Regions from separate parts of the Variovorax sp. H27-G14 genome, predicted to be linked through region 1. Evidence: riboswitches for the same ligand, from Rfam matches in the RefSeq annotation. Region 1 holds a riboswitch; each other region holds the start of a gene.
What was found. A riboswitch is a leader RNA that binds a small molecule or an ion and turns the genes downstream of it on or off. The one in region 1 is predicted to bind glycine.
Positions count from the first base shown of each region.

Region 1 (6,696 bases):
GTGCCCACCGGTTTTCTGGTGGCGGCACTGGGCGTGGTGCTGGCGGGCGTCAGCCAGAGCTACCTGCTGACCTGGATCGCCATTGCGCTGTGCGGCCTGGGCATTGCGGCGTACCACCCGCCGGCCACGGTGGCCGCGCGCGCTGCCGGCGGTGCTTCGCAGAAGGCAATGAGCGTGTTCTCGGTGGGCGGCACCATCGGCGCTTCGTTCGCGCCGGTGCTGGCGGCCACGGTGGTCGGCGGCGGCAGCCTGTCGCGCAGCTACCTGCTGGGGCTGCCCGCGCTGGCCATGGGCGTGGTGTGGGTGGTGGCGAACGCGGGGGGCCAGCGTGCCTCGGTTGCAGCGGCCGCAGCTGCACGCCAGGCCGCCAGTCATCTGCTGAAGCCGCATAACGACTGGCGTGCCTTCGGCGTGCTGGTGGCGACCATCGTGGGCTGGTCGATTCCGTATGTCACGGTGCTGTCGATGCTCTCGTTGCGCATCACCCGCGACCTGCACGGCACCGCGTTTCAGGGTGCGGCGGCGCTCACCGCCTTCACCGCGTTCGGTGCCGTGGGCACGCTGCTGGGCGGCTGGCTTGGCGACCGCATCGGCCGCATGGGCACCATCCGCGCGGGCTACCTGTTCGCGTTGCCGGCCATGGCGGGCCTGGTGCTGGCGCCGAACGCGGCCTGGGCGCTGGCCTGTACTGCGCTGTTGGGCATGTGCATGTTTCTGCCTTTCGCGGCGCAGGTAACGCTGGCGCAGGACTACCTGCCGCGCAACCCGGCCACGGCCAGCGGAATCACGCTGGGGCTGGCGCTCTCCGTGGGCGGGCTGGTGTCACCGCTGTTCGGCATGCTGTCGGACGCACGCGGGCTGGGGGTCACGCTGACGACGGTGTTGTGCGTGCTGTGCGTGGCGACGGGGCTGGCGCTGCGGTTGCGCAACCGGACGGTGCCGGTGGTGCCGATGGTGCCGGTTGAGGAGGAAGCTGCCACCGCCTGAAACATGGCGTGAATGCGAGCCTGACCACTTAAACCAAACGGTTCATGAAGATGTCACCGCATGCAACGATGCTTCAGCCCCCGATCCCAGAAAGCTGTGGCTGCCATGCTCCCCACCAAGACCGACAAGGCGCGCGACGAACTCCAGGGCGACCAGCGCACGCTGAGCCAGCGCGAGCGTGCGTTGCTGCTGATGGCCGATGGCCGGCGTTCGCTGACGGACTTCAGTCCGTTGTTCACCACGCGGGGTGAGGCCGAGCAGGTGCTGCTGGCGCTGGTGCAGCGGGGTTACCTTCACGACCCGCATGCGGCGGCTGTTGCAGCATCGGCAGCCGCACAGGTGGCGCAGGCTGCGGCGGCCGCTGTAGCTGCTGTGGCCGAGCCGATCCAGGTCAGCATGTCGGCCGACACCTTCGACGGCAAGCGTTCGCTGGCCACCACGCGCATGTTCCTGTTCGACATGTGCGAGCGCATGTTCGTGCGCCGCGACCCAAAATTTGCGCTGCAGATGCGCGACGCCCTGCGCGAGGCGCGCGACCGCGAGGCCATGCTGACCATTGCGGCGCTGATGCTGTCGGAGGTCGAGAAAAGCGCGGGGCCGGAGCGGGCCGAATCGTTGCGCGAGCGTATCGATCGGTTGTTGCCGCCGGCTGAGGTTGTTCATTGAACGGTTGAAGTTCGTCGATGTTCTGTTCAGGGCGACGCTCACGCCGACGGGGTGCCTTGCTCCGCGAATGTCCTCCGGCCTGCGGCCTCCCCCTTTATTTCGCTGCGCAAGGCACCCCATCGACGTGAGCGTTTTCAGAGCCGGGGTTGATCGGCGGAACACCAGCAGCGTGCCCTGGTGCACAGGGCGTCGGGTACTCCCCGCAGCGAAATAAAGGAGGAGGGCGAAGCCCGGGGGACATTCGCGGAGGGGAGTACCCGGCGGCCTGTGCACGCGCCCTGAATCCTTGAATCCCTGAGCAACCGCAACCCAGCCCCGATCCACTACACTCGCCCGGGTCAGGAGAGAGCCCCGCGTGACGGGGCCGCCGAAGGCGCAGGGATTCCCCGAACGCTCAGGCAAAAGGACTGACAAGACGCCGGTGAACACCGGCGTTTCCTTGCTGGAGAGAGGCCGTTGCCAGACAACAGCCCACCGAAGGAGCAAACCCCGATCGTGGGGCGAATCTCTCAGGTAAAGCGGACAGCAGGGGTGGCCCATGGCTTGCGTCATGGATTTCGTCTGCCCCTTTGGAGTGCCCCATGGCCTCTTGCGCATCTGCTTCCGACACCCTCCTCAAGACGCCCCTGCACGACCTCCACCTGGAGCTCGGCGCCCGCATGGTGCCCTTCGCCGGCTACTCGATGCCCGTGCAGTACCCCGCCGGCCTCATGGCCGAACACAAACACACACGCGACGCGGCCGGCCTGTTCGACATCTCCCACATGGGCCAACTGCGCCTGACGGGCCCCGACGCCGCCGCCGCCTTCGAAACCCTGATGCCCGTCGACGTCATCGACCTGCCCGTCGGCAAACAGCGCTACGGCCTGCTGCTGAACGACGAAGGCGGCATCCTCGACGACCTGATGTTCTTCAACGAAGGCAACGGCTCGCTCTTCGTGATCGTCAACGGCGCCTGCAAGGTGGCCGACATCGCGCACATTCAGCAGAAGATCGGTGCGCGCTGCGCGGTGCAGCCCCTGCCCGACCACGCCCTGCTCGCACTGCAGGGCCCGCAAGCCGCCGCCACGCTGGCGCGCCTGTCCCCCGGCATCGAGCGCTTCGTGTTCATGACCGGCGGTGCGGTGAAGATAGGCGGCATTGCATCCTTCGTCACCCGCAGCGGCTACACCGGCGAAGACGGCTTCGAGATCTCCGTGGCCGCCCAGGACGCCGACGCCCTCGCCCGCCTGCTGCTGGCCCAGCCCGAAGTCAAGCCCGTGGGCCTGGGCGCGCGCAACTCGCTGCGCCTGGAAGCCGGCCTGTGCCTGTACGGCAACGACATCGACACCTCCACCACGCCGGTCGAAGCCTCACTGAACTGGGCGATGCAGAAGGTGCGCCGCACGGGCGGCGCGCGCGAAGGCGGCTTTCCGGGCGCGGCAAAAATACTGGCGCAGCTCACCGCCGCCACTGCGCTCGCCGCCGGTCACACCGACCACGACACGCTCAAGCGCAAGCGCGTGGGCCTGGTGGCACTGGAGCGCATTCCGGTGCGCGAAGGCAGCGTGCTGCAGTCCTTCGAAGGCCAAGACATCGGCATCGTCACCAGCGGCCTGCTCGGCCCCACGGCCGAGCGCTGCATCGCCATGGCCTATGTGGCCACCGCTTTCTCGGAGCCGGGCACGCGCGTGCAGGCCATCGTGCGCGGCAAGCCGGTGCCAATGGAAGTGTCCACCATGCCTTTCGTTCCCACCCGCTACTACCGCGGTTGAAGGACACCGAGCCCCGTTAGGCTCTGCACCCCGAAACATTTTTTCCACGAGGAGTTTTCCATGAGCATCAAGTACACCAAGGACCACGAATGGGTGTTGGCCGAAGGCGGCGCGGCCACTGTCGGCATCACCGTGCATGCGCAGGACGCGCTGGGCGACGTGGTGTTCGTCGACCTGCCTGAAGTGGGCAAGAGCTTTGCGCAAGGCGAAGTTGCCGGCGTCGTCGAATCGGTCAAGGCCGCCGCCGACGTGTTCATGCCCGTGTCGGGCGAAGTTGTCGAAGTGAACGAAGCGCTGCGCGCCGACCCCTCGCTCGCCAACAGCGACCCGCTGGCCAGCGGCTGGTTCTTCAAGGTCAAGCTGAGCGAACCCGCGCAGCTCGACGCCTTGCTGGACGCGGCTTCGTACGACCAGTTCGCCGCCGAATCCTGAAATGATGTTTGCCCCTCGGCTTGCCACTTCGTGTGCTTCTCCATCCCCCGTGGGGAAGGCGCGGTCCGCCTTGGGGCGGCCCGGCGGCGACCGCTGAGTTCTTTTATTAACGCCGATAGACAGTCACCGCCATGCCGACGCCCGCCCTTCCCTCTTTGCAAGAACTAGAGAACGCCGAAGAATTCCTTGCCCGCCACATCGGCATCGATGCGGCGGACGAGGCGCGCATGCTGCCGGTGATCGGCTCGGCCACGCGCGCGGAGCTCATCGACGGCATCGTGCCCGCGGCCATCCGCCGGAACAAGCCGATGCGCCTGCCCGCGCCGGTGACCGAGGCCGACGCGCTGGCCGAGCTGAAGGTGATGGCATCGAAGAACAAGGTGTTCAGGAGCTTCATTGGCCAGGGCTACTACGGCACGCACACGCCGGGCGTCATCCTGCGCAACGTGCTCGAAAACCCCGCCTGGTATACCGCGTACACGCCCTACCAGGCCGAAATTTCACAGGGCCGCATGGAAGCCCTGCTCAACTTTCAGACGATGGTGTGCGACCTCACGGGCATGGCCATCGCCAACGCGTCGATGCTGGACGAAGCCACGGCCGCGGCCGAGGCCATGACGCTGGCCAAGCGCAGCGTCAAGAGCAAGAGCAATGTGTTCCTGGTGTCTGGCGACTGCCATCCGCAGACCATCGAGGTCATCAAGACCCGCGCCGCGCCGCTGGGCATCGAGGTGAAGGTGAGCACCGTGTCGGAAACGCTGCCGCACCTGATGGTGAGCGGCGAGTTCTTCGGCGTGCTCGCGCAGTACCCCGCCACCACCGGCCACGTGCACGACCTGCGCCCGCTCGCGGGCCATGCGCACCAGTGCGACGCCGCCTTCATCGTGGCGGCCGACCTGCTGGCGCTCACGCTGCTGGTGGCGCCCGGCGAGTTCGATGCCGACATCGTCTGCGGCACCACGCAGCGCTTCGGCATGCCGCTGTGCAACGGCGGCCCGCACGCCGCCTATCTGGCCTGCCGCGATTCTTTCAAGCGCTCGCTGCCGGGCCGCCTGGTCGGCGTGAGCGTGGACACCCACGGCCAGCCCGCCTACCGCCTCGCGCTGCAGACGCGCGAGCAGCACATCCGCCGCGAGAAAGCCACGTCGAACATCTGCACCGCGCAGGTGTTGCCTGCCGTGGTGGCCAGCATGTACGCCGTGTACCACGGGCCCGACGGCCTCACGCGCATTGCGCAGCGCGTGGCCGTGCTCACCGCCATCCTCGCCAAGGGCCTGTCGCAGATGGGCCGCGAGCCGGTGAACACCACCGCCTTCGACTCGCTGACCATTCGCACAGGCGACGACACGCACACCATCCTGGAGCGGGCGCAGGCCGGCGGCGTCAACCTGCGCCAGCGGCTGCAGCAGCACCTGGGCATCTCGCTGGACGAGACCACCACGCGCAACGACATCGAAACGCTGTGGGCGCTGTTCGTGCCCGCCGGCACCGCGATGCCGCGCTTCGACGACCTGGCTGCCCACACCACGCCGCTGATTCCCGACGACCTGCGCCGCACCAGCGCCTTTCTCACGCACCCGGTGTTCAACACCCACAAGAGCGAAACCGCCATGCTGCGCTACATCCGCAGCTTGAGCGACAAGGACCTGGCGCTCGACCGCACCATGATCCCGCTGGGCAGCTGCACCATGAAGCTCAATGCGACCAGCGAGATGATCCCCATCACCTGGCCGGAGTTCGCCAACATCCACCCGTTCGCACCCGCCGACCAGCTGCAGGGCTATGCCCAGCTCGACGCCCAACTGCGCGCCTGGCTGTGCGAGGCCACCGGCTACGCGGGCATCAGCCTGCAGCCCAATGCGGGCTCGCAGGGCGAGTACGCGGGCCTGCTGGCCATCAAGTCCTTTCATGAGGCCAAGGGCCAGGGCCACCGCAACATCTGCCTGATTCCTTCTTCCGCGCACGGCACCAACCCCGCCAGCGCGCAGATGGTCGGCATGCAGGTGGTGGTGACGGCCTGCGACACGCAGGGCAACGTCGACATGGACGACCTGAAGCGCGCCTGCGAAAAGCACAGCGACAAGCTGGCCGCCGTGATGATCACCTACCCCAGCACGCACGGCGTGTTCGAAACCCGCGTGAAGGAACTGTGCGAACTGGTGCACGAACACGGCGGGCGTGTGTACGTGGACGGCGCCAACATGAACGCGCTGGTCGGCGTGGCCGCGCCGGGCGAGTTCGGCGGCGACGTGAGCCACCTGAACCTGCACAAGACCTTCTGCATTCCGCACGGCGGTGGCGGCCCGGGCGTGGGCCCGGTGTGCGTGGTCGAAGACCTGGTGCCCTACCTGCCGGGCCATGCCACGGCCGGTGTGCCGTCGCACGGCGTGGGTGCCGTGTCGGCCGCGCCGCTGGGCAACGCGGCCGTGCTGCCGATCAGCTGGATGTACTGCCGCATGATGGGCGCCAAGGGCCTGCAGGCCGCGACCGAAACGGCCATCCTGAGCGCCAACTACATCAGCGCGCGCCTGAAGGACCACTACCCCACGCTGTACGCAAGCCCCAACGGGCACGTGGCGCATGAATGCATCCTGGACCTGCGCCCGTTGAAGGACACCAGCGGCGTCACCGCCGAAGACGTGGCCAAGCGGCTCATCGATTACGGCTTTCACGCGCCCACGCTGAGCTTTCCGGTGCCGGGCACGCTGATGGTGGAGCCGACCGAGAGCGAGCCGCTGGCCGAGCTCGACCGCTTCATCGACGCGATGATCGCCATCCGCGGCGAGATCCGCCGCATCGAGGAAGGCGTCTGGCCGAAGGACGACAACCCGCTCAAGCACGCACCGCACACCGCGGC
Region 1 covers NZ_JAYLVN010000009.1:76,976-83,671, forward strand. Annotated here, with positions in the region: gene VLK31_RS20950 (MFS transporter) at 1-987, shown strand, start outside; gene VLK31_RS20955 (hypothetical protein) at 1,093-1,653, shown strand; glycine riboswitch at 1,983-2,073, shown strand; glycine riboswitch at 2,086-2,189, shown strand; gene gcvT (glycine cleavage system aminomethyltransferase GcvT) at 2,235-3,407, shown strand; gene gcvH (glycine cleavage system protein GcvH) at 3,468-3,839, shown strand; gene gcvP (aminomethyl-transferring glycine dehydrogenase) at 3,971-6,696, shown strand, end outside.

Region 2 (6,696 bases), on a different contig from region 1:
AGGTAGTCGCGCAGGATGTTGCCGGTGGCGCTGATGGTGTCCAGGCCGCGCACGACGCGCTCCAGCGTGTAGCGCATGGCACGCACCTGGCTCATGATCTGAATGTCCAGGCCCGAGGTGTTGTGCTCGTGCAGGTACATCTTCACCTTGGTGATCAGCTGCGCCTCGTGCGGGCGGTAGGCGTCCAGCCAGAACACCACCGGCATGCCGGAGTTGCGCGCGCGGTTGACGGCCAGCTTCACCCAGTCGCGGATGGCGGCGTCCTTGACCTGGCACATGCGCCAGATGTCGCCTTGCTCCACGTCTTCGCTCATCAGCACTTCGCCGGTGTCCAGATCGGTGATGTTGGCAACGCCGTCTTCCGGAATCTCGAAGGTCTTGTCGTGCGAGCCGTACTCTTCGGCCTTTTGCGCCATGAGGCCCACGTTGGGCACCGTGCCCATGGTCTTGGGGTCGAAGGCGCCGTGCCACTTGCAGAAGTTGATGATCTCCTGGTAAATGCGGGCGAAGGTCGATTCGGGCATCACGGCCTTCACGTCCTTCAGGCGGCCGTCGGCGCCCCACATCTTGCCGCCGTTGCGGATCATCGCGGGCATGGATGCGTCCACGATCACGTCGTTGGGCGAATGGAAATTGGTGATGCCCTTGGCCGAGTCGACCATGGCCAGCTCGGGGCGGTTCTCGTGGCAGGCGTGCAGGTCGCGCTTGATCTCGTCCTGCGTGCTCTGGGGCAGCGTGGCGATCTTGGCGTAGAGGTCGACCATGCCGTTGTTCACGTTGATGCCCAGCTCGTCGAACAGCTTGCCGTGTTTCTCGAAGGCTTCCTTGTAGAAGATCTTCACGCAGTGGCCGAACACGATGGGGTGCGACACCTTCATCATGGTGGCCTTCACGTGCAGCGAGAACATCACGCCGGTCTTGTGCGCGTCCTCGATCTCCTTTTCATAGAAGGCCAGCAGCGCCTTCTTGCTCATGAACATGGAGTCGATCACTTCGCGGTCGAGCAGCGCGATCTTGGGCTTGAGCACAACGGTCTTGCCGCTCTTGGTGATCAGCTCCATCTTGACGTTGCGCGCGCGGTCCAGCGTCATGGACTTTTCGCCGTGATAGAAGTCGCCGCCGTGCATGTGCGACACGTGCGAGCGCGAGGCCTGGCTCCAGTCGGCCATGCTGTGCGGGTTCTTGCGTGCGTATTCCTTGACGGCATTGGGCGCACGGCGGTCGGAGTTGCCTTCGCGCAGCACGGGGTTCACCGCGCTGCCGGTGCACTTGTTGTAGCGCGTGCGAATGTCCTTGTCTTCGTCGGAGGTCGGGTTCTCGGGGTAGTCGGGGAGCTTGTAGCCCTTGCCCTGCAGTTCCTTGATGGCCGCCTTGAGCTGCGACACCGAGGCGCTGATGTTGGGCAGCTTGATGATGTTGGCGTCGGCCTGCAGCGTGAGCTTGCCGAGTTCGCTGAGGTTGTCGGGCACCTTCTGCGCGTCGCTCAGGCATTCGGGAAATTCACCCAGGATGCGGGCGGCCACGGAGATGTCGCTCGTGGTCACGTTGATGCCGGCCGGGTTGGTGAAGGCGCGGATGATGGGCAAAAACGCGTAGGTCGCCAGCAGGGGCGCCTCGTCGGTGAGGGTGTAGACGATGGTGGGTTGCTTCGAGCTCATGCGCTGGCTTCCGTAGATGCGGGTTGTCGGGGTGGCTGGAAAAGGTCTGGCGGGATCGCACCGCCGGAACGCGTCATTGTCGCCCGTCGGCGGCCGCTTCGGGCCGCCAGAGGCGAGATCACCCCCACGGGTGCTCTGTCAATGGGGTTTCAGGGGAGCTTCAGGGGGAGATCAGGAGAGCGGCAGCGTGATGGTGGCCGCGAGCGGCACGGCGTCGATGTGCTCCGCGCTGGCGACCACGAAGGCCCTTGGCGTGGCGCCTTTGCTCGGGTCGCCCAGTTCGCCCAGTTCACCTAATTCGCGCCACAGGCAGCGCACCGACCCCGCGTCCAGCGCGGCGGTCGGTTCGTCCAGCAGCACCAGCGGCCGGCTCGATGCGAGCGCCGCGGCCAGCCACACCTTGCGCCTGGAGCCGGTCGACAGCATGAACATCGACTTCTCCAGGTGCGGCACCAGCGAGAAGCCTTCCACCAGCGCCTGCCAGCGCGCGTCGTCGAAGCCCGCATCGCCTTCACGCAGCGCGGCGGTGCAGCCGCGCACCGTGGCCTGGTCGAATCGGTCGGTGGACGGGTCGACGAAGAAGACGTTGCGCCTGTAGGCCTCGGGCGACGTGGCCAGGCGCGTGCCCGCCACGGTCAACTGGCCGGTGGCGGGCAGCGCCCCCGCAATCACCTGCAGCAAGGCCGACTTGCCAGCGCCGGTGTCGCCGTACAGCAGCGTGACGCCGGGGCCGATGGAGGCGGTCCAGTTGGTTGCGATGGCCGGTTGGTCGGGGTACGCGAAGCCGAGCGCGTCGATCTGCAGGACGGAAGAGGAAGGGGCAGGGGCGGTGGAAGGGTTCATGGTTGGCGGCCGACTTTATCAAGCCGCTGCCGAAGAACGGCCACACGCAAATGCCGGTGCGTGGCTACCATTCGGCACCATGAAAAAGCTGCTTGTCGCCGGTCTCCTCGTGTCGCTGTTTGCCGGCCCTGTGCTCGCCGCTGCGGCTGCCCCCTCCGCGCAGGTGTTCGACCCCGTGGCCAAGCCCGAGTCGCTCGATGCGCAATGGCGTGAGCGCCTGTGCGCCTTGCTGCCGCAGCCGTGCAACGTGCAGCAGCTCGGCCTGTACCGGGCGCGCGGTGCCACGCCCGCGGACTACGTGGTGCTCTCGGCCGAGCCGCTGGCCATGGCGCGCGTCAAGCGCGGCGCGGAGCCCAAGGGCTGGCAGCTCGACCGGCTGAACGACTTCTCGGCCTACGTGGCGTCGCTCAAGAAGGAAGACAGCGAAGGCGCGCGCGACACCCGCCTGTCGCTCGCGCCCGCGCTCTATCCGCTGGCCGAAGGCCAGTGGGCCGTGGCCGTGCTGCACACCGTGTCGGAGATGTATTCGGGCGGCGGCGCCTCGTTCGACACCGCCGACTTCGTGCCGCTCGAAGGCGGCAAGCCGGCGCAGGAAGGGATTCCCTTCTCGTGCTTCAAGATGATCCGCGCCTGCTTCAGCGAGAAGGAATACAAAACCTCCAGGCACTGCCATGACGAAAGCAACGGCAGCCTGCGCATCGCCTACGGCGCTGCCGCAAAGCCCGGCGCGCCGTACGACTGGCAGTACACATGGCTGCAGAGCGAGTGGCCGCAGAACGAACCGCAGCGCGCCACCAGCACCACGCGCATCCGCTTCACCGCGAAGACCACCGAGCGCGCCGACTTCTGCGGCGGCCCGCAGTAAGCACCTAAGACTTCTCGCCTGCGTGTGCTTTTGGCACGCAATCTGCTTTGAGAAGTTCATCCAGGAGAAATGCCGGCTCGATGCTTCGAGTTAGTGCATTACCGAAGGCGACAGCCCGTAACGCTCAGGTCCCAAGACTGGATTTTTTCAACGCTGGAGAGCGCTGACCGGCACCGTCACTGGGGCCGAGGGCAGCCGCCGAAGGGGCAAGCCCTGTGCGATGTGCGCGCAGGGTGAATCTCTCAGGCAAAAGGACAGCAGGGGCACACCGCGCATGGCGCGCGGTGTGCCCTTGTTCGTTTCTGGAGCCGCTTCTTTCATGACTTGTTTTCTGCAACGCCCACCAACGCATGCGTGCCTGGGCGTTGCGCGTGTTCGCGTCCCTCTTTTTCAACCGGAGAACTGATCCATGCTGACGAAACGACAACTGAAAGCCATGTTCGCGGGCGCCCTGCTGGCCACGGCCGCTGCCGCTGCGCTCACCACCGCCACCACCGCTTTCGCCCAGGACGCAGGCAAGGTGCTGCGCATGGTGCCGCAGTCCGACCTGAAGATCCTCGACCCCATCTGGACCACCGCCTTCATTACGCGCAACCACGGCTACATGGTGTACGACACGCTCTTCGGCGTGGACGAGCAGGGCAAGGTGCATCCGCAGATGGTCGACAAGTACACCGCCAGCCCCGACGGCAAGACCTGGACCTTCACGCTGCGCAAGGGCCTGGCCTTTCATGACGGCAAGCCCGTCACCGCTGAAGACGTCATTGCCTCGCTCAAGCGCTGGGGCCAGCGCGACGGCCTGGGCCAGAAGATGTTCACCGCGCTCGACAAGACCGAGGCCGTCGATGCCAACACCTTCAAGCTGGTGTTCAAGGACACCTTCGGCATGGTCCTCGACGCGCTGAGCAAGCCGTCTTCCAACCCGCCGTTCATCATGCCGGCGCGCGTGGCCGCCACGCCGTCGGACAAGCAGATCGACGACGCCACCGGCTCCGGCCCCTACATCTTCAAGAAGGACGAATACCGCCCCGGCGAGAAGATCGTCTACCTGAAGAACACCAAGTACGTGCCGCGCACCGAGGCCCCTTCGGGCACCGCCGGCGGCAAGAACGTGTACGTCGACCGCATGGAATGGATCATCCTGAAAGACGCGCAGACCCAGGCCAACGCCCTGGCCAACGGCGAGGTCGACATGATCGAGTGGGTGCCCTCCGAGCAGTACACCGCGCTGAAGAACAACCCCGCCATCACGCTCGACAGCCCGGTCGCCAAGGGCTCTTTCGCGCTGCACCTGAACCACCTGATTCCGCCGTTCGACAACCCGAAGATCGCGCAGGCCGCGTTCATGGCCATCAACCAGGAGGCGCTGATGCGCGCGCAACTGGTGCACAAGGAGCTGTACAACAGCTGCGCCTCCATCTACCCGTGCGGCTCGGCCTATGCCTCCGAAAAGACGGGCTACTTCACCGGCAAGCCGCAGTTCGAAAAAGCCAAGGCGCTGCTGAAGGAAGCCGGCTACGACGGCAAGCCCGTGGTGCTCATGTACCCGGCCGACTTTGCGGTGCTCAACAAGTTTCCGCCGGTGATGGCGCAGCTGCTCAAGCAGGCCGGCTTCAACGTCGACATGCAGTCGATGGACTGGCCCACGCTGGTCACGCGCCGTGCCAAGAAAGACCCGGTGGCCAACGGCGGCTGGAACCTGTTCATCACCGGCTGGGGCATTGCCGACAACATGAACCCGATGTTCTTCGCACCGCTCACCGGCAACGGCGAAAAGGGCTGGTTCGGCTGGGCCACCGACGACAAGCTGGAGCAGCTCAAGTCGCAGTTTCTGGCCACCGCAGACGAGCCGCAGCGCAAGGAGCTGGCCACGGCCATTCAGCAGCGCGTGTACGACACCGGCATCTATGCGCCCATCGGTGAATACAAGCCGCTCACGGCCTACCGCAAGGGCGTGGTGAGCGGCGTGGTGCGCTCGCCGGTCGGCGTGTTCTGGAACCTGAAGAAGAACTGAGCGAAGCGCTCACGGAACCCGCCCCATGCTGCTCTTTCTTGCACGCCGCATTCTGTCGACCGTGCCGGTGCTTGTCATCGTCGCGCTGATCGTGTTCCTGATGCTGCGGCTCGCGCCCGGCGACCCCGCCGCCGCCATCGTGGGCGACAGCGGCACCAGCGAAAACATTGCCAGGGTGCGCGAGCAGCTGGGGCTCAACCAGTCGCTGCCGGTGCAGTTCTTTCACTGGAGCACGCAACTGCTGCAGGGCAACCTGGGCGAGTCGTACTTCATGAAGAAGACGGTGGCCGAGCTGATCGGCCAGCGCATCGAGGCCACGGTGTCGCTGGCGGCGGTGACGCTGGTGGTCACCATCCTCATTGCGGTGCCGCTGGGCGTGATTGCCGCGTGGCGGCATGGCGGCTGGCTCGACCGGATGCTCATGGGCTTTTCGGTGATGGGATTTTCGATACCCGCGTTCGTGATCGGCTACGTGCTCATCTGGATCTTTGCGCTGCACCTGCAGTGGCTGCCGGTGCAGGGCTATGCACGGCTCAGCCAGGGGCCGTTGCCGTGGCTCAAGCATTTGATACTGCCGTCGATCACGCTGTCGGTGATCTACGTGGCGCTGATTGCGCGCGTCACCCGCGCGGCCGTGGCCGAGGCCATGACCGAGGACTACATCCGCACCGCGCGCGCCAAGGGCATTTCGGAAACGCGCCTGCTCATGCGCCATGCGCTGGCCAACGCGGCGATTCCCATCGTCACGGTGATCGGCATCGGCATTGCGCTACTCATCGGCGGGGTGGTGGTCACAGAAACGGTGTTCGCCATTCCGGGGCTCGGGCAGCTCACGGTCGACGCGGTGCTGTCGCGCGACTTTCCGCTGATTCAGGGCATCACGCTGTTCTTCTCCGTCATCTACGTGCTCATCAATCTGCTGATCGATGTGAGCTACCTGGTGTTCGACCCCCGCATCCGGTACTGAAGCCACCGCACCGCAACGAAGAAACACCCCATGACCGATTCCTCTCTTTCCCTTGCACCCGAAGGCGCCGTGGAGGCACTGCCGCCACCCCGACGCCGCTCGCTGCTCAAGCGCATTCTGGCCAACTGGTCGGTGCGCGCGGGTGGCAGCGTGCTGGTGCTGCTGGTGCTCATGTCGCTGGCCGCGCCGTGGCTGGGCACCATCGACCCGACCGCCATCGACCCCGCCAGCTCCAACATCCTGCCGGGCACGCGCGGCGAGTTCAACAGCCTGGCTGGCGACACCTTCGAGCACCTGTTCGTGATGGGCACCGACAGCCTGGGGCGCGACATCTGGAGCCGTACGCTGT
Region 2 covers NZ_JAYLVN010000001.1:526,359-533,054, reverse strand. Annotated here, with positions in the region: gene VLK31_RS02495 (NADP-dependent isocitrate dehydrogenase) at 1-1,658, opposite strand, end outside; gene VLK31_RS02490 (ATP-binding cassette domain-containing protein) at 1,830-2,501, opposite strand; gene VLK31_RS02485 (hypothetical protein) at 2,581-3,366, shown strand; glycine riboswitch at 3,510-3,634, shown strand; gene VLK31_RS02480 (ABC transporter substrate-binding protein) at 3,776-5,380, shown strand; gene VLK31_RS02475 (ABC transporter permease) at 5,406-6,347, shown strand; gene VLK31_RS02470 (ABC transporter permease) at 6,378-6,696, shown strand, end outside.
Region 2: another riboswitch for glycine. It lies ahead of VLK31_RS02480 (ABC transporter substrate-binding protein); the one in region 1 lies ahead of gcvT (glycine cleavage system aminomethyltransferase GcvT).

Region 3 (6,696 bases), on a different contig from region 1:
CCTGGCCGAAGCCCACCGACAGCTTCGCGCCGTCGGCCTTGCCCAGCGTGCGGCTGCCGCTGAGCTTGTACGCCAGCCACAGCAGATAGCCGATGCCCAGCGCCTTGATGCCCACCCGCAGCGCAGGCACCGCGACCACCAGCGCGCCGATGCCGGCGGCGCTCAGCGCCAGCAGCAAGGTCCAGCCGACCGGCACCGCCAGCACGAAGCGCATGGCGCGCGGCATGCCGCCGTTGGCCGCCAGGGCGGTGGAGAGCGTGGTGTTGGGTCCGGGCGAGAAACTCATCGCCGTGGCCAGCACCAGCAGCGCGGTGAATTCTTGCCAGTTCATGGCACACACTCTAAACTTCAGACCATTACAGTTGCAGTACAGATGACCGAACAATCGCGGAATCTGTATTGGTCAATCCTTCGACACAGCGCCTGCAATTGCGCAAGGCGCCAAGCTTTTCCGGGGCACGACAACGCATGCTGACTCGCACCTCCACCCAATCGCTCACCACCCAGCTGGCCGACCGCCTGGCCGAGCGCATTCGCACCCGGCTGCTGCCGCCCGGCGCGCGGCTGCCCTCGGTGCGCGAGTGCGCGCGCCAGCAGGGCGTGAGCCCGTACACGGTGGTCGCCGCGTATGACCAGCTGCTGGCGCAGGGGCTGGTGGAGGCGCGCCGCCAGCGCGGCTTTTATGTGCGCGATTCGGCACCGGTGCAGGACGCCCGCTCGGCCAACAGCGCACACGCCGGTGGCGCGAGCGGCATGCCAGCTGCAATGGCCGTGCAGATGATGGCCTCGCGCGTGCCGGCCGACGCCAGCTCGCTCATCCGCAGCATGTTCCACCGCCCCAGCGACAAGCCGCAGCCGGGCATGGGCGTGTTCCCGCCCGACTGGATGGCCTCGACCTTCATGCCCACGGCCGTGCGCCGCATGACCAGCACCGCCGTGCTGCAGGAGCTGTCGCTGCAGTACGGCGAGCCGGCGGGCGACGGCAGCCTGCGGCGCAGCCTGTCGCAGAAGCTGATGGGCATCAACGTGCCGGCCTCGCCCGACCAGATCGTGACCACCATCGGCGCCACGCATGCGCTGGACATCGTGAGCCGCACGCTGCTGCGCGCGGGCGACCCGGTGATGGTCGAAGAGCCGGGCTGGGCGCTGGAGTTCGCGCGGCTGGAGGCGCTGGGCATGCGCATCCTGCCGGTGCCGCGGCGCGCCGACGGGCCCGACCTGGACGTGATGGCCCAGTACTGCAGGCTGCACCAGCCCAAGCTGTTCGTCAGCGTGAGCGTGCTGCACAACCCGACCGGCTACAGCCTCACGCCGGGCAGCGCACACCGGGTGCTGCAACTGGCCAACGAGCACGACTTTCACATCGTCGAAGACGACACCTACAGCCACCTCGCGCCCGAGCACGCCACGCGCCTCAGCGCGCTAGACGGGCTGCAGCGCACCATCTACGTGAGCGGCTTCGCGAAGATCATCGCGCCCAACTGGCGCATCGGCTTTCTGGCCGCGCCGCCCGCGCTGAAGGAGCGGCTGCTCGAAACCAAGCTGCTGGCCACGCTGACCTCGCCCACGCTGTTCGAGCGGGCCTTGTCGTGGTGCATCGACCAGGGGCAGCTGCGCCGGCATTCGGAGCGCGTGCGCATCCGGCTCGACGGGGCGCGTGGGCGCGCGGTAAAGCTGGCCATGTCGCACGGCTGCACCTTCGCGTCGGAGCCGGCGGGCCTGTTCGGCTGGGTCGACACCGGCGTGGACACCGACGCGCTCACCCAGCGCATGCTCGACCAGGGCTACCTGCTGGCGCCGGGCTCGCTGTTTCATGCGCGCCGCCCGCCCAGCACGCTGATGCGGATCAACTTCGCAACCTCGCAGGACGCGACCTTCTGGAAGGTGTTCAGCAAGGTGCGAAGCGAGCTCTGAGGGCCGCCAAAAACCACGGGGCCTTGGAGTAAGCTGGGCGGCACAAGAAAACCCAGCCTGGAGACCCTGCCCATGAGCAATGCCAACAAGCCCTTCGACTTCAGCCAGTTCGTCCCCGGATTCGACTTCCTGAAGAACCTTGCCGGGGGTGCTGCCGCCGCCGGCGGTGGCGGGGCCGGCGCGGTGCCCGGCATTCCGAGCCTGGCCAGCTGGGTGGCGCCCACGCTGAGCGTGGAAGAGGTCGACAAGCGCATCCAGGAACTCAAGACGGTGCAGTACTGGCTGGAGCAGAACGGCCACGCGCTCAAGGCGACCATCCAGGCGCTGGAGGTGCAGAAGATGACCCTGTCGACGCTGCGCGGCATGAACGTGCGCATGGAAGACATTGCCAGCGCGTTCACCAAGCAGGCGGCCGCAATGGCCCCGGCCGCTGCTGCGCCGGCCGCACCCGCCGCGTTCTCTTCGGCGCCCGCGCCGGAGCCCGAACCCGAAGAGGTCGATGAGGTCGAAGAGACCGAAGACGAAGCCACCGAAGAAGAAACATCCACCGCGGCGAAAAAGCCACGGGGTGGCAAGGCCGCCAAGGCCGGCGCTGCCGGCGTGGTCGACCCGATGCAGTGGTGGGGCGCGCTCACAGAGCAGTTTCAGCACATCGCCAGCTCGGCGCTGCAGGACGCGGCCCAGCTCAAGGTGCCCGCCATGGCGCAGCCGCTGGCCGACGTGGTCGGCCAGGTCATGGGCAAGAAGCCCGCCGCCGCCAAAAAGGCAGCATCCGCGAAGGCGGCACCGGTGAAGGCCGCGGCCAGAAAGTCGCCCGCCACGCCGGCCGCCAAAAAGAAGACATCGACCGCCGCGCGAAAGCGAACCTCCGCCCGACGCTGACGTCATACACAGACATTTTTTTGAAGAGAACGGGTTGGCACGCACCATGAAGTTGTTTCCCTCCGGCCATGCCACCCACCCGCAATGGCGCATGGCGGCCGGCCTCGTGCTGGCCCAGTTGCGCGCGCAAATGGCGCTGCCCGACTACGCGTCGGCACCCACGCTCGGCCTGCTCTACATCACCGACCACTACGCCAGCGACGCGCAGGACATCCTCGACCACCTGAGCGGCGAGCTGCCCGAAGTGACCGACTGGTCGGGCACCGTGGGCATCGGCGTGTCGGCCAACAACGCCGAGTACTTCGACGAGCCCGGCATCAGCCTGATGCTGTGCGCGCTGCCCAGCGACCAGTACCGCGTGTTCTCGGGCGTGGCGCCGCTGGGCAACTCAGAGATGAGCGGCTTCGAGGCGCACACGGCGCTGGTGCATGCCGACCCCGCCACACCCGACCTGACCGAGCTGATAAGCGAGATGGCCGGGCGCACCGACACCGGCTACCTGTTCGGCGGCCTGACCTCGGGCCGCGGCAGCGCGTTGCAATTTGCCGTGGGCGGCAACGGCAACATCCGCGGGCAGGGCGCGGCGGGCGGCGTGTTTTCGGGCGGCCTGTCGGGCGTGGTGTTCGGCGAGGGCGTGCGGCTGGTGTCGCGCGTCACGCAGGGCTGCCAGCCGCTGCGCTCGGGCGCGGTGCGCGAGCGCGAGATCACCGAGGCCGACGGCAACCTGCTGCTCAAGCTCGACGGCGAGCCGGCGCTCGACGTGCTGCTGGCCGACCTGCAGGTGTCGCTGGAGCGGCCGCAGGAGGCCATCGACGCGGTGCGCAACACGCTGGTCGGCCTGGCCGACGCGGGCAGTGACGGCATTCGCCGCACCGGCGACCTGGGCGCCGACGTGCTGGTGCGCCACATCATCGGGCTGGACCCCACACGGCGCGGCATCGCCATTGCCGACGTGGCCGAGGCCGGCATGCGCCTGACCTTCTGCCGGCGCAACGCGCAGGCCGCACGCGCCGACCTGATGCGCATCTGCGCCGAAATCAGAGAAGAGCTGGAGCCCGAAGAGCAGACCCTGGCCACCGCGCGCGCCGTGGCGGCGGGCGAGGCCGAGGCCGCGCCGCACCCCGCGCGGCGCATTGCGGGCGCGGTGTATGTGAGCTGCTCCGGCCGCGGTGGCCCGCACTTCGGCGCGCCGGGCGCGGAGCTGCAGATCGTGCGGCACGCGCTGGGCGACGTGCCCCTGGTCGGGTTCTTCGCTGCCGGCGAAATTGCCCGGCATCACCTGTATGGCTATACGGGTGTGCTGACGGTGTTCACCAGCAAGGACTGAGCAATACAGCCCCGGTCAGGCCGGCTGCAGCACGCGCGGCTGGCCCGCCGGCATGCCGGTGAACGCGAAGTCCAGCTCGGGCGCCAGCCCGCTCACGATGCGCGCAATCGACTTGCCCGAGCCGCAGGCGTGCGTCCAGCCCAGCGTGCCGTGACCGGTGTTGAGGAACAGGTTCGCCAGCTTGGTCTTGCCGATCAGCGGCACGTTGCTTGGCGTGGCGGGGCGCAGGCCGGTCCAGAACTGGGCCTGCGTGGTGTCGCCGGCGCCGGGGAACAGCTCTTCGACTCGGCGCACGATGGCTTCGCAGCGCACCGGGTTCAGGTCGCGGTCGTAGCCGTTGAGCTCGGCCGTGCCGGCAATGCGCAGCCGGTCGCCCCCGTCAACGCCCGGCGACGTGTAGCGCGAGAACACGAGCTTGAACTCGTCGTCGGTCAGCGAGACCTGGTGGGCCTTGCTGGCGTCCTTTACAGGCAGCGTCACCGAGTAGCCCTTGGCCGGGTAGATCGGCAAACGAATGCCCAGCGGCGCGGCCAGCAGCGGGCTCAGCGAGCCCATCGCCATCACGAAGGCGTCGCCGCGGATGCGCTGGAAGCGGCCTTCGTTGTCGGTGGCCTCCACGTGGTCGATCTTGCCGCCGGCTTCGCGCAGCGCGGTGATGGTGTGGCTCATCAGAAACTTCACGCCGGCCGCGGCGGCCAGGTTGGAGAGTTCGCGCGCAAACAGATTGGCGTCGCCCGATTCGTCTTCCGCCGTGTAGGTGGCGCCGGCCAGCTTGGGGCGGATGTGGGCCAGCGCGGGCTCGATCTTCACCGCCTCGTCGGCCGAGATGACCTGCCGCTCGCAGCCCAGCGCGCGCATCTGCTCGGCGGGGGCGAGGGCGCCGTCGAACTCCTTTTGCGTCGTATAGAAGTGAAGGATGCCCTGGGCGCGCTGGTCGTACGCAATGTGCGTGTCGCGGCGCAACTGTTGCAACATCTCGCGGCTGTATGTACCCAGACGCACGATCTGCTCGATGTTGTGCCGTGTGCGCGCCGGGGTGCATTCGCGCAGAAACTGCAGGCCCCAGAGCCACTGGCGCATGTCGGCGCGAATGCGAAACAGCAGCGGCGCGTCTTCCTTGCCCAGCCATTGCAACACCTTGAGCGGCGCGCTGGGGTTGGCCCAGGGTTCGGCATGGCTCACGGAAATTTGCCCGCCGTTGGCGAAGCTGGTTTCGGCGGCCGGGGTGGCCTGCCGGTCGATCACGGTCACGTCGTGGCCGAGTTGCTGGAGGTAGTAAGCCGAGGTCACGCCGAGCAGGCCGGCGCCAAGAACAATCACGCGCATTTCAAGTACCTTTGAGGTTGCAGCGCTTGAACGACGGGCGTGGTGTGCTATTGAATCAATAGCAGGCAACCGGACGACCGAAGTCCAAGTTGCCGCTCCCCCTGTCCTCGGTACCTGAGAGATTCACCCCCTGCGCCCGCAGCGGGTTTGCTCCTTCGGTGCATCTCGACCACCCGTGAGGGGGTGAGATGGCTCTCCAGACGGCGTTTGATGTAGTGCAGTACTGACCCCTTGCCGAAATCTTCGAGATCTCGTCAGGCCGACCTGAGCGTTCATGGGAGTTTGCGCCTTCGGTAGGGCCACCAGGTGGCCCGCTCTCCTGCAGTGTGGCCGATTGTAAACACCGAGTGAAGAGAGCGGTAGCGTCTTGTGTTTCTCTCTATAAGCCCAATGGGATAATCGCGCGCTACTTTCATTGCCGCAGGGCGATGACTTCGAACATACATTCAGGGGACCCCATGATCTTGGTTACCGGCGGCGCTGGCTTCATTGGCGCCAATTTCGTACTCGACTGGATCGCGAACAGCGACGAGCCCGTAGTCAACCTCGACAAGCTGACCTACGCAGGCAACCTCGAGACGCTCGCCTCGCTCAAGGGCAACCCGAAACACATCTTCGTGCAGGGCGACATCGGCGACAGCGCCCTCGTCGAGCGCTTGCTGGCCGAGCACAAGCCGCGCGCCGTGGTCAACTTTGCCGCCGAGTCGCATGTGGACCGCTCCATTCACGGCCCCGAAGACTTCGTACAGACCAACGTGCTCGGCACCTTCCGCCTGCTCGAAGCCGTGCGCGGCTTCTGGAGCGCGCTGCCGGCCGACGACAAAACCGCCTTCCGCTTTCTGCACGTGTCCACCGACGAGGTGTACGGCTCGCTCTCCAAGACCGACCCCGCCTTCACCGAAGAGCACAAGTACGAGCCCAACAGCCCGTACTCGGCCAGCAAGGCCGCCAGCGACCACCTGGTGCGCGCCTGGCACCACACCTACGGCCTGCCGGTGGTCACCACCAACTGCTCCAACAACTACGGCCCGTTTCACTTCCCCGAGAAGCTGATCCCGCTGATGATCGTCAACGCCCTGGCCGGCAAGCCGCTGCCCGTGTACGGCGACGGCATGCAGGTGCGCGACTGGCTCTACGTGAAAGACCACTGCAGCGCCATTCGCCGCGTGCTCGAAGCCGGCCGCCTCGGCGAGACCTACAACGTGGGCGGCTGGAACGAGAAGCCCAACATCGAGATCGTCAACACC
Region 3 covers NZ_JAYLVN010000012.1:9,124-15,819, reverse strand. Annotated here, with positions in the region: gene VLK31_RS23935 (LysE family translocator) at 1-331, opposite strand, end outside; gene VLK31_RS23930 (PLP-dependent aminotransferase family protein) at 469-1,914, shown strand; gene VLK31_RS23925 (PhaM family polyhydroxyalkanoate granule multifunctional regulatory protein) at 1,987-2,796, shown strand; gene VLK31_RS23920 (FIST C-terminal domain-containing protein) at 2,843-4,123, shown strand; gene VLK31_RS23915 (D-amino acid dehydrogenase) at 4,139-5,449, opposite strand; glycine riboswitch at 5,541-5,659, opposite strand; glycine riboswitch at 5,695-5,781, opposite strand; gene rfbB (dTDP-glucose 4,6-dehydratase) at 5,908-6,696, shown strand, end outside.
Region 3: another riboswitch for glycine. It lies ahead of VLK31_RS23915 (D-amino acid dehydrogenase); the one in region 1 lies ahead of gcvT (glycine cleavage system aminomethyltransferase GcvT).